Regions from separate parts of the Pseudomonas sp. AK106 genome, predicted to be linked through region 1. Evidence: predicted binding sites of a transcription regulator. Region 1 holds the regulator's gene; each other region holds the start of a gene.
The links. Region 1 encodes FliA, which starts transcription of late flagellar genes. Its sites were predicted from a motif close to CTAAAGTTTNNNNNNNNNNNGCCGNTAA; they were not measured.

Region 1 (4,387 bases):
GTCGGTGATGTCTTCGGACGGCGCTTCAGCCACCGGCTCTTCGACCACCGGGGCTGCAGCCACTTCCTCTTGCGAAGCAGGCTCGGCCAGGCGAGCCAGCGCGGCCAGCAATTCAGGTGTGGCGGGGGTAACGCTGGAGCGCTCGCGCACTTGACCGAACATGCTGTTGACGGTGTCGAGTGCTTCAAGGACCACGTCCATGAGCTCCGAGTCGACGCGGCGTTCACCCTTGCGCAGGATGTCGAACACGTTCTCGGCGATATGACAGCATTCAACCAGCTCGTTGAGCTGGAGGAAGCCGGCGCCCCCTTTTACAGTGTGAAAACCGCGAAAAATTGCATTGAGCAGGTCCGCATCGTCCGGCCGGCTTTCCAGCTCGACCAACTGCTCTGACAACAGCTCGAGAATCTCGCCGGCCTCTACCAGAAAATCCTGAAGGATTTCTTCATCGGCGCCGAAGCTCATTGGGGGGTGCTCCTAAAATTAACCGTCAAACCGATCCGGAGGCTGCACTGACGGCCTGCGCGCATTGCTTTCGTCGAAGCATTGGCGCGCGGGTCCAGCAGCCACTTTCACAGAAAACCTGAAGACCGAGACAGAATGACCGAATCAGAATCCGAGGCTGGATAGCAGATCGTCAACATCATCCTGTCCGGATACAACGTCTTCACGTTTATCGGCATGAATCTGCGGACCTTCACCCTTGGAGTGAAGTTTTTCTTGTTCTTTTTGCTGACGGAACATTTCCTGGTCGTGCTCGATGCCCGCGAAGCGGTCCACCTGGCTCGCCATGAGCACCAGCTTGAGCAGATTGCGCTCGACTTCGGTGACCAGCGTGGTCACGCGCTTGATCACCTGACCGGTGAGGTCCTGGTAATCCTGAGCGAGCAGAATGTCGTTCAGGTGCGCGGAGACTTCGGTGGTCTCTTTCTCGCTGCGGGTCAGGAACACATCGACGCGGCGGGCCAGATCACGGAACTCTTCGGCGCTGATTTCGCGGCGCATGAAGCGTCCCCAATCGGCGCTCAACGCCTTGGCGTCGTCACTGAGCCCGTGCATCAACGGCGTGCTCTGCTCCACCAGGTCCATGGTCCGGTTGGCCGCGTTTTCGGTCAGCCTGACCACGTACGACAGCCGCTCGGTGGCGTCGGTGATCTGGGAGACCTCCTCGGCCTGGGGCATGTTCGGGTCGATCTGGAAGTTGACGATCGCGCTGTGCAGCTCGCGCGTCAGTTTGCCGACTTCCTGATACAGGCCGCGGTCGCGGGTCTGGTTAAGCTCATGGATCAGTTGCACGGCGTCGCCGAACTTGCCTTTTTCAAGGCTCGCGACCAGCTCTTGTGCGTGTTTCTTCAGGGTTGACTCAAAGTCACCCATTGTCGAATCTTTGGAATCCATAGCGCCCTCGCAGCGGACATCAGCTATTGACGCGCTCAAATATTTTTTCGATTTTTTCTTTGAGCACTTGCGCGGTGAACGGCTTCACCACGTAGCCGTTCACACCGGCCTGAGCGGCTTCGATGATCTGCTCGCGCTTGGCTTCGGCAGTCACCATCAGCACCGGCAGACTGCGCAGACGCTCGTCGGCACGCACCTGACGCAACAGGTCGATGCCGGACATGCCCGGCATGTTCCAGTCAGTGACGAGGAAGTCAAAAGCGCCGCTTTGCAGCATGGGCAATGCGGTGAGTCCGTCATCTGCTTCGGCCGTGTTGGTGAACCCAAGGTCACGCAACAGGTTTTTTATGATCCGCCGCATCGTTGAGAAGTCATCAACGATGAGGATTTTCATGTTCTTGTCCAATTCGACCTCCAAGCAGTCTTTAACGCGTTCAGCACCTGAACGCGCGTCCAATCAATACCGGCTGTGCCGAACATGAAAAAGGGATTTCAATCGACCGGAACGAGCGCAGCGAAACCGGATCATCTACGACCCGGTTCGACCGACTCCTGCCGTGTCTCTTTTGCTTCCCGCTCACGTCTTGCACAGCCGGTCTTACAAGCAAAACACGCAGGCCTCATGGCCTGCGCCTGATTCACGAACGTGCGCGCCACTCGCCAAGACGACCGCGCAACCGCGCCGCGCATTGACTGTGCAGCTGGCTGACACGCGATTCGCTGACCCCCAGGACCTCACCGATTTCCTTGAGGTTCAGCTCTTCGTCGTAGTACAGCGACAAGACCAGGCGTTCACGTTCGGGCAAGTTGGCGATCGCCTCGGCCAGCGCGGCCTGGAAGCGCTCGTCTTCCAGATCCCGCGACGGTTCGAGGGACTGGCTCGCGCCGTCCTCGTGCAGCCCTTCGTGTTCGCCGTCCTGCAACAGGTCGTCGAAACTGAACAGGCGGCTGCCCAGGGTATCGTTCAAAATCCCGTAGTAATCGTCGAGACTCAATTCAAGTTCGGCAGCAACCTCGTGATCTTTAGCGTCACGGCCGGTTTTTGCTTCGATTGCACGAATCGCGTCGCTGACCATGCGCGTGTTGCGGTGGACCGAGCGCGGTGCCCAGTCCCCCTTGCGCACTTCGTCGAGCATCGCGCCACGGATACGAATACCCGCGTACGTCTCGAAACTGGCCCCTTTGGTGGAGTCGTATTTGGTCGAGACTTCAAGCAAGCCAATCATGCCCGCCTGAATCAAATCCTCGACCTGCACACTGGCCGGCAGACGCGCCAGCAAGTGGTAGGCGATTCGTTTGACCAGCGGTGCATAACGCTCGATCAGCTCATACTGGGAGTCTTTGGACGATTTGCTGTACATGCGATAGCCACTTGCTGTCATGAGACGGGCCCTGCGCTGGTGTGATGCACGAGGCGTTCTACGAAAAATTCCAGGTGACCGCGCGGGTTCGCCGGCAGCGGCCAGGTGTCGACTTTCTGCGCGATGGCCTTGAACGCCAGGGCACATTTGGAACGCGGAAACGCTTCGTACACGGCGCGCTGTTTCTGCACGGCCTTGCGTACGCATTCGTCGTACGGCACGGCGCCTACATACTGCAGGGCCACGTCGAGAAAACGGTCGGTGACTTTCGTCAGCTTGGCGAAGAGGTTGCGCCCTTCCTGCGGGCTCTGGGCCATGTTGGCCAGGACGCGGAAGCGGTTCATGCCGTAATCGCGGTTGAGCAGTTTGATCAGGGCGTAGGCGTCGGTGATCGACGTGGGCTCGTCGCACACCACCAGCAGCACTTCCTGGGCGGCGCGGACAAAGCTCACGACCGACTCGCCGATGCCGGCGGCCGTATCAATGACCAGCACATCGAGGTTGTCGCCGATGTCACTGAAAGCCTGAATCAGCCCGGCATGCTGCGCCGGGGTCAGGTGGACCATGCTCTGGGTGCCCGATGCCGCCGGCACGATGCGTACGCCGCCCGGGCCCTGCAGCAGGACATCGCGCAGCTCGCACCGCCCTTCGATGACGTCAGCCAGGGTGCGCTTGGGGGTCAGACCCAACAATACGTCGACGTTGGCCAGACCCAGATCGGCGTCCAGCAGCATGACGCGACGTCCCAGCTCGGCCAGCGCCAGTGAAAGATTCACTGAAACGTTGGTCTTGCCTACGCCACCTTTGCCACCGGTCACCGCGATAACCTGTACGGGATGCATGCTGCCCATGTTAATTGTTTACCTTGTCTTGCTTAGACCTAAGCCACATGTCGGGCTGCACGTTCAGTGCCTGAACAATGCCTGGCAGACCATCGATGCAGGAAAATTCCACTGTCATTTCTCTACCTAGCCCGCACGCTTGCCGGTGCTGTGATAAAGATCCGCAAACATATCCGCCATCGCTTCCTCGCTAGGCTCTTCCTGCATCTGCACACTCACAGCCCGGCTCACCAATTGGTGCCGACGCGGCAAATGCAGATCATCCGGTATCCGTGGGCCATCCGTGAGATAGGCCACAGGCAGTTCGTGTGTCACGGCCAGGCTGAGCACTTCGCCGAGGCTGGCCGTTTCGTCGAGCTTGGTCAGGATGCACCCGGCCAGGCCGCAACGTTTGTAACTGTGATAAGCCGCTGACAACACCTGCTTCTGGCTGGTTGTTGCCAGCACCAGGTAGTTGCGCGCCTTGATGCCACGGCCGGCGAGGGTTTCCAGTTGCAGACGCAGTGCCGGATCGCTGGCTTGCAGGCCGGCGGTGTCGATCAACACCACGCGCTTGCGCAACAGCGGCTCCAGCGCCTGTGCCAGGGACTGGCCCGGGTCGACGTGGGTGACCGGTACATTGAGGATCCGGCCCAGGGTTTTAAGCTGTTCCTGAGCGCCAATGCGGAAACTGTCCATGCTCACCAGCGCGATATTTTGCGCGCCGTATTTCAACACATATCGGGCCGCCAGTTTAGCCAGCGTGGTGGTTTTACCCATGCCGGCAGGGCCGACCATGGCAATCAC
Region 2 (4,387 bases), 2.1 Mb from region 1:
ATATTGTCGAAGCCGATAGCGAGAGTGTCGGACAATACATACCCAGTTGCAAGCCTGTTATGTATCGAAAGAGAAATATATGAGGCCATCACGGGTTAGCGCTCATGCAGCACCCAGCGTCTTCGCTGGGGCGGCCTGTTCAGGGTGAGTCTTTAAGGGTGAAAAAAGTCACCTCGAACCGGCATGGTAAAGATCGGGTTGTGCACCCAGCCGAACCTCACCCGGATCCCGCGCGACTGCTTAGCCCGCCAATAGACCAGCCGGGAAGCTCACGGGGGACGCCAGGGCAGTGTTCTTCTGCCCGGCATACCGGCAAGCCTTCCGCATTCATCTTCAAGAACACATCATTTCTGACAGCCCTACAGACGGAACCGACCCACTTCCTGCTTGAGCCCTATCGCCAGCTGATTCAGATCATGGCTGCTGCGCAAAAGGTCTTGCACGGACAGATTATTCTGCTCGGACATCTGTGCAGATCGCTCGACGTTACGGGCGACGTCCTGACTGGCCGCTGTTTGCTCACGCAATGCCAGCGATATCTGTTCGACGACCACGAGCACCTGGCCAGAGCTTTCACTGATTTCGGTAATCGCCTTGCCTGCCGACTCCGCCATCTCCACGCCCTGGCTAACTTCCATCACGCCGCTGCGCATGCTCTCCACGGTATCGCGGACGCCGAGCTGGATCTTGTCGATCATCCCGGCAATTTCCTTGGTGGATTTACCGGTGTTCTGCGCCAGCAACCTCACCTCGTCGGCCACGACTGCAAAGCCGCGACCCTGCTCCCCCGCCCGCGCCGCCTCAATGGCCGCATTGAGGGCAAGCAGATTGGTTTGATCTGCGATGCCCTGAATGACACTGACGATGGTGGAAATCTGCTCGGAGTGTTGACCCAGCTCCGACACTTTGGTCGACGCATGCTGCACGGTCTTGGCGATACCATTCATGCTGGTAAGGGTGTTCTGGATAACGGCCGATCCATCCAACGATTGCTGACCAGAGCGACTGGCAAGTCCACCGGCCTCACCCGCGTTATTGGAAACATGATTGATACTGACCGTCAGCTCTTCAACCGTGGCCGCCATCGCTGATGCTGCGTTGGATTGTTCGCTCACCGCGCCGGAAAGCTGCTGCGACGCCCCTGAGATGTTCTGTACGGACTCGATCAACTGGCTGGCAGCTTGATTGATCTGCTGGATCATTTCTCGCAAGCGAGCTTGCATACGAGCAAACGCCTTCGGCAGTTCATCGCTGGTACTGGTATCGATTACCGTGTCCAGTCTGCCCTCGGCGACTGCGGTTGCCGCGTCGATAGCCACCTGCAGGCGGGCACGGACCGTGCGGCCCAAGGCGTAAGCCAGAATGATTGCCAGAACGGCGGCAATCAGACCACCGGCCATCAGGATCGTGATCGCGCGATCCTTGGCGTCGTTCATCTCTTGAGTGCGCCGTGCCAGCAGGGCTTCTTCCGTCTGCGAGATATCTGAAATGATCCCGCGCATGCCATCCATTTTGGCTTTGTCCGCGCCACTGTCGATGCGCTGATCAACCGAATCATCGGAGTTGCCGCTTTGTGCCAATTGACGACGCTGAGCAATGATCGAATGAACATCTTCGTCCAGCCAGCGTGTTTGTAACTGCGCCAATGAAGCCAGCCGTTTCTGTTGTTCGGCGTTATCAATCGTCAATGATTTGAGCGTTGCCAACGCATCGGAAAACTTGGCTTCACCGGCAATTTGCGGCTCAAGAAAGTTGTCCTTGCCAGTAATCACGAAGCCGCGCATCCCGGTCTCGATATTGATCAACTGTTCAAGGGCCATCTGGGACTGATTTAACACACGATACGTGTGGACGTTGCTGTTAATTGCGCTGTCGACCTGACCAAAACCACGATAGGCACTGAAGACAAGAATGCCCAGAATCACCACGATCGCGGCGAAACTGAGATAGAGCTTTTGGGTAATACTGAGTTTGCTAAACATAGGTGTGCACTTCGACAGTGGAGCATCCTTCGCTCCGGCTTTTAGTTTTTTTCGTGAACAATCTGGTCGATATCATTCCGACATCACTCTTATCGACAGCTTTCTTCGCAGCTTGAATCCGGCTGTTATTTGCCATCAAACGTGCAGCATCACGCGCGCGGAGATGGATTCGCTTTAGTCCACCCTACGCCTCTGCCCTTTTCGAGCACGGAGCGGTACTTTTTGACGGGATAAGCAGGGTCGCGGACTTCCGCCACACAGACACTGCTATTGAAGGGGACGATGCAGGCAGCGAACTGATCGCAGAGGTACGCGACGCCAACGTGCATATCGCCAAACGTTTTTTAGACGTCAGGGACTCCGCAGGCGCTGTGCGTGGGCTTCTCAGGTTGACTGCACCTGTCGCTTTCGCTCGGCAACAACATCAACGCTCAGGCAGCGTTGGGGGGAAGGTTCTCTGGTTCAACTACTTGAGCACTGGCAACTCAAGGGGGCGTTCTCGGACGAGATCAATCTGGTTCGACCTTACTCGCCACAAATTCCCAGGGCTGTCACTGCTCTGGTGGCGTATCTCAAAGACCAGTTTTTACAAGGTTTCTGTTGTCGGAGATGATCCTCAGTACCCTGATTCAGGCCCTGCCAGGCATGTCCCCATAAGAGAAACATGCGGCAGGAATCGTTTAGAGCATGCCCGCGACGTTGCGCACCTCTTCTGGCGCAGCTTCGGTTTTTGACAAGGCGCCGGCATAGGCGCCAGCCGCCATGGCTGCCGGGTTGCCGCCACCGCCGATCAGGCCTTCGGCCGCGCCTTTGGCGGTGTGCACCCCGCCTTCGACCCCGCCTTTGATCATCCCGCCAGCGCTGCCATCAGACTCACCGATCCCCGTCATGACGTTACTCAAGCCGGGGACCATCCACAGCGCTTTGCCCACTTCGCCAGCGGCCGAAGCCAGTCCGTTCTTGTCATCGCCTTTCTCCGCCACAGGGGCGTCCTTGGTCTGGGTGCGGGCAGAATCGCCGGCGGAATGCGCACTCGCCCCGCCACCGAACGGCTGCAACAGCGCCCCGATTAACTTATCAAGCAGCTGCATCAAGGGAGAAGACGGCTTCGAGGCCTCACCGTTGTTGCTCAGCCCCGGGCTTAGCTCAGCCAGAGACTGGTTTTGCAAAGCGGCCGGCGCGCCACTCCCGGCAGGGCCGCCATAGTTGACCGCGCCTGTGGGGGACTGAGCGGCGTATTGGGAATTCTGCGTGCTTTGGTCAGCCCGATAGATGGCCGCGCCGCCGCTGGCCAGAGCCCCGGTACCTTGGGCCACGTTGCTGAAGTTACCGGTGGCGCGGCTGCCGCCGTTACCGGAGTCATTGGGGCTATTCGTCGGTTTGCCCGCGTCGGGCGTCGGTTTGGCGTCCGGCTTGGAGGCATGGGGGGTAATGTCAGGCGTCTTGGGCGACGAGGCGCCGATTCCGGGTAATTTCACGTTTTTTCTCCAAACTGAAAGGTCGGTTGGCAGTGCCCCAAGCCCACTCATGGCCGCTTGCACAGGTGCAGGCGTGTTGGATGTTGTCACGGGGCGATCGCTGTGAGGTTCGCGTGGTGAGTGGGTTGCCCTTGTGTGGCGCTGGAGGGCCGATCGGTTCCGCGCACAGAGCAATGCAATCACGCGCTTTCGCTCTTTTTTAAAACGCCTGATAGTCGTGGGGGCAATGCAAGCACTGCGGGCGGGCGTCAGGCGCCCGCTTCAGGCTCACCGACTACAAATGGCAGTACACACTCCCGTGGCGACCTCAGGAACGAATCCTCGCCCCCGAGATACCGTGCAGCAAAACCGCAGACGCCACGAACGCCAGCGAAGCGCCCACGACATTCGCAAAGTACCCGGTGCTCAAGCCATAGAGCCAGGCACTCAACAATCCCCCCAGCGTGCCGCCCGTTTGGTAGACCGCGTTGAGCGATGAGTTAAGACTTCCCCTGCGCGACGCTTCAACCAGCCCCATGGCATCGCCCAGGATCAACGCCAGCATCAGGTCTCGGCCGAACGCGAAAGCCATGTAGGCGGCGCCTTGCGTAAACGGCGAGCCCTCGCCCCATGGGATCACCTGAATCACCACCGCGATCGCCATCGAGGCGACGGCGCACAGGCGCAACGGATTGTTGAACCGACTGGCAAGCCTGGCGGAAAGCATCGCGCCGAACAGTCCGCCGACCTCGCCAATAAAGATGACCGAGCCGACGGTATCGACGCCGAATGAGGACAGGCCGTGCTGCACCAGCCAGCTCGGATACAGCCCCAGAAAAACGTACACGCCAATCGACCAGCAAAAGTACGCCGCCATTAGCGGGCGGGTGCCGGGACTGGCCGACAGCGACGTCAAGCGCTCCTTGTACATGGCTCGGCTTATTCTGG
Region 3 (4,387 bases), 2.5 Mb from region 1:
TAAATACAGCGCGGCGTCGGCGATGTAGATCGGCCCGTCGTAGGCCTGGACCCGGCCCTTGTTCGGCTTGCCATCGGGCAAATCCTGCGGCTCGAACACCACGCTCCAGCTCACCGGCGGCGTCTTGAACACGTTGGTGCTGTACATCAGCACGTTCGGGCCCCACTGGTACGGCGTGCCGTACGTTTTGTTTTCAACCGTGTACCACGGACCATCTTTCAGGCGCGGGTCGAGGGTTTTCCAGTTCGGGATCAGCGTGGGGTCGATGGGCTGCACGCGCTTGCCGGCGATCAGCCGCAACGACGCGTCGCCCGACGCAGTGACCAGGTCATAGCCGCCCTTGGTCATCAGGCTGACCATCTCGTCGGAGGTTGCAGCGGTCTTGACGTTGACCTTGCAGCCGGTCTCCTGCTCGAAGCCGGTCACCCAGTCGTAGGCCTTGTCGCTTTCGCCTCGCTCGATGTAACCCGGCCACGCCACGATATCCAGCTGCCCCTCGCCATCGCCCACCGCCGTGAGTGCTTCAGCGGCCTGCACCGCGCCGCTGGTGAATAGTGCGGTAATCACGGCGCTCAGAATCGCGGTCTTGTGCACGGACATGGTGGGTTTGCCTCATGGTGGTGGTTTGGGCAGAGATCGGTGGTGCAGAGCGTAGTGCCCCGTTCGATCCCCGACAAACTTCACGCAGCAAATACCGAGCCCATTCCTGCAGGCGGATGCGATTGAGTGAAAACCCGTCCTGACTCTGGACGCTCAGTCGCCGCAACATTCAGAAGCAAACCCGCCCGACGTGCGTCGGTGCCTTCGCCTTAACCTGCGGGTCGAATCGTCTGTCCCCATTTCTGAAGGTGAAGTCATGAACACGCGCGGTTTACTTGATCAATTGTTGAAATCCGGTCAGGACCTGCTGCAAAACAAGGCCGGCGCTCACGACAAGAGCGGCAAAAGCGGGCAAAACGGGCAGGGCGGGCTTGGCGATCTGCTTGGCAAGGTCGGCGGCAGCGGTCTGGGAGGCAAGCTGGGCGGCAGCCTTGGCGGGCTGCTCTCCGGTGCTGGCGGCGGTGCGTTGGCGGCGGGCGCGATGGGCTTGCTGATGGGCAACAAAGGCGCACGCAAAATGGGCGGCAAAGCGCTGACCTACGGCGGGCTCGCAGCGTTGGGCGTGCTGGCGTACAAGGCCTATGGCAACTGGCAGGCGAGTCAGGGGGTGGCGCAACCGGTTGAGCCGCAAACCGTTGACCGCGTGCCACCGGCCCAGGTTGAACAGCACAGCGAGGCCATCCTGCGGGCGCTGGTGGCCGCGGCCAAGGCTGACGGCCACGTCGACGACCGTGAACGCGAACTCATCGAAGGCGAGTTCACCCGCATCACCGGCGACAATGAACTGCAGCAGTGGCTCCATGCCGAGCTGAACAAACCACTGGACCCTGTCGATGTCGCCCGTGCGGCGCAAACCCCGGAAATCGCTGCCGAGATGTACCTGGCCAGCGTAATGATGGTCGACGAAGAGCACTTCATGGAGCGCGCTTACCTGGACGAACTCGCCAAGCAACTGAAACTCGATCCGGCGTTGAAGACCGAGCTTGAGCAGCAGGTGCGTCAGGCCCAGCCGTAAACCGTCATTCCGCCCTGCGATCCGGCACGGATACGACGGCCAATAGCCGCAAACCTGTTGGGTCAGGCCCCACAATCACTGGGGCCTGACCCGCATTCTTATTCCTCGCTACAGAAGTCCCGCCCAGACATCCGCCCGCGGCGCATTCGTACCATCAAGCAACGCCACATCGAGCCGATAGCGTGTAAGACATTTCCGATATGGCTGTGTGTTATGGCGTTTTCCTCGTCAGAAACACCCCAAGTGTCGGTAAGGCACTAGGCTATACTCCCGCTCGCTTTGGACCGTCTGTCGGTCCGCTTCTTGAACCCGGTCATGCCGGCGTTGAACCCTTGAGGGCTGACTGTGAAGAACTGGACGTTGCGTCAACGGATTTTGGCGAGCTTCGCTGTCATCATCGCCATCATGCTGTTGATGGTGGTTGCGGCATTCAATCGCTTGTTGGTGATCGAGAGCAGTGGCGATGCCGTACGGCTGGACGCGCTGCCCGGCGTTTTTTACAGCAGCACCGTGCGCGGCGCCTGGGTTGAAAGCTACGTAGCCACTCAGCATTTACTCAGTGAGGGCGCCGGACGCGACCTCACCAGCGCTGAAGAAGACCAGTACAAAGACTTCGAAGACCGCCTGCAGGCGCAGATCGTCAATTACCAGAAAAGCATCTTCGACGAATCCGATCGCAATGACTTCGCCCAGTTTCTGCAGTTGCGCGAGCGCTATCAGCTAGTGCTCAACGGTGTGCTAGCGGCCTATCAGGGCGATAACTATGCGCTGTCCCAACGGATGTTTGCCGAGCAACTCACGCCCGCATGGTTTGAGGGTCGCAAGGAACTCAATGCACTCGGCGCCAAGAACAAGGTGGTCGCCGACAAGGCGTCCGACGCCATCCAGGCCGCAGTTTCCAGCGCCAAGATCACCCTCGGCATCTCGCTGATCATCGCTCTGCTGGCAGCAGCTGCGTGCGGCCTGTTGCTGATGCGCGCAATTCTGGCGCCGATGAACCGCATCGTGCAGATCCTCGACATCATGCGCACTGGCGACCTGAGCACGCGGCTGGCACTGGACCGCAACGATGAGTTCGGATCGGTGCAAACCGGCTTTAACGACATGGTCGCCGAGCTCGCCGCACTGGTGTCCCAGGCCCAGCGCTCGTCGATTCAGGTGACCACCTCGGTGACCGAGATCGCCGCGACCTCCAAACAGCAACAAGCCACGGCCACCGAGACCGCTGCGACCACCACGGAAATCGGCGCGACGTCGCGGGAAATTGCCGCAACATCCCGGGATCTGGTGCGCACCATGACCGAAGTGACCTCGGCGGCGGACCAGGCTTCGATCCTGGCGGGCTCCGGCCAGCAAGGCCTGGCGCGCATGGAAGAAACCATGCACTCGGTCATGGGCGCGGCCGATCTGGTCAACTCCAAGCTGGCGATCCTCAATGAGAAGGCCGGCAACATCAATCAGGTGGTGGTGACCATCGTCAAAGTCGCCGACCAGACCAACCTGCTGTCGCTCAACGCCGCCATCGAAGCCGAAAAAGCCGGCGAATATGGCCGTGGTTTCGCCGTGGTGGCGACCGAGGTCCGGCGCCTGGCCGACCAGACCGCCGTGGCCACCTACGACATCGAGCAGATGGTTCGGGAGATCCAGTCGGCGGTGTCGGCGGGCGTCATGGGCATGGACAAATTCTCCGAAGAAGTGCGTCGCGGCATGTACGAAGTGACTCAGGTCGGCGAGCAGCTTTCGCAGATAATTCATCAGGTGCAGGCCCTCGCGCCGCGTGTCTTGATGGTCAACGAAGGCATGCAGGCCCAGGCCACCGGCGCCGAACAGATCAACCAGGCGCTGGTGCAGTTGGGTGACGCCAGCAGCCAGACCGTTGAATCCCTGCGTCAGGCCAGCTTTGCCATTGATGAGCTGAGCCAGGTGGCGGTGGGGCTGCGTAGCGGCGTTTCGCGTTTCAAGGTCTGAGTCAGGCCCATGATCGAGCATTCAGCCAAGCGCAGCGCTGCGGTATTGCCGAAGAGCAAGCTGTTTCTGCTGTTCCGTATCGGTGCGGAACGTTATGCGCTGCAAGCGACAGAAGTCGCCGAAGTGCTGCCACGGCTGGTGCTCAAGCCCATCGCGCAAGCGCCGCACTGGGTCGCCGGTGTATTCGCCCACCGGGGTGCAATCGTCCCTGTCATCGACCTCAGCGCGCTGACCTTCGGCCATCCGTCCCAGCTGCGCACCAGCACGCGGCTGGTGCTGGTGCACTATCGCCTCGGCGGCGATCGTCCCCCGCGTGAGCTGGGGTTGATCCTCGAACAGGCAACCGACACGCTGCGCTGCTCGCCCCATGAATTCAAAGCCTACGGCCTGGACAACGCCCAAGCGCCGTATCTGGGGCCGGTGCGCGAAGACGAACACGGCCTGCTGCAGTGGATACGCGTGGAAGACTTGCTCAGCGACGCTGTGCGCGAACTGTTGTTTCCCGAACAGCCCATGAGCCTGGATGCCTTCGAGGCCACGCCATGAGCAGCGATGCGCGTTTCTTCGCTTTTCTAAAGGACCGCATCGGGCTGGACGTCGCGTCGGTGGGCGAGGCGATCATTGAGCGCGCCGTGCGTCAGCGCTGCACGCTGTCCAAGGCGCGGGACCACGACGATTACTGGCAGACGCTGCTGGTTTCGGCGGACGAGCAACAGGCGCTGATCGAAGCGGTGATCGTCCCCGAAACGTGGTTTTTCCGTTACCCGGAATCCTTCGTCACCCTCGGCAAGCTGGCCAATGCCC

Region 2: the regulator FliA is predicted to act here: its motif matches at 2,072-2,099, upstream of M1E04_RS17550 (methyl-accepting chemotaxis protein).
Region 3: the regulator FliA is predicted to act here: its motif matches at 1,769-1,796, upstream of M1E04_RS19530 (methyl-accepting chemotaxis protein).

The regions. Positions count from the first base shown of each region.
Region 1 covers NZ_CP096426.1:1,878,116-1,882,502, reverse strand. Annotated here, with positions in the region: gene M1E04_RS08585 (chemotaxis protein CheA) at 1-465, opposite strand, end outside; gene M1E04_RS08580 (protein phosphatase CheZ) at 610-1,398, opposite strand; gene M1E04_RS08575 (chemotaxis response regulator CheY) at 1,418-1,792, opposite strand; gene fliA (RNA polymerase sigma factor FliA) at 2,037-2,780, opposite strand; gene fleN (flagellar synthesis regulator FleN) at 2,777-3,610, opposite strand; gene flhF (flagellar biosynthesis protein FlhF) at 3,728-4,387, opposite strand, start outside.
Region 2 covers NZ_CP096426.1:3,978,973-3,983,359, forward strand. Annotated here, with positions in the region: gene M1E04_RS17550 (methyl-accepting chemotaxis protein) at 360-1,982, opposite strand; gene M1E04_RS17555 (hypothetical protein) at 2,663-3,460, opposite strand; gene M1E04_RS17560 (MFS transporter) at 3,768-4,387, opposite strand, start outside.
Region 3 covers NZ_CP096426.1:4,421,182-4,425,568, reverse strand. Annotated here, with positions in the region: gene ydcS (putative ABC transporter substrate-binding protein YdcS) at 1-600, opposite strand, end outside; gene M1E04_RS19535 (tellurite resistance TerB family protein) at 857-1,615, shown strand; gene M1E04_RS19530 (methyl-accepting chemotaxis protein) at 1,961-3,583, shown strand; gene M1E04_RS19525 (chemotaxis protein CheW) at 3,593-4,129, shown strand; gene M1E04_RS19520 (CheR family methyltransferase) at 4,126-4,387, shown strand, end outside.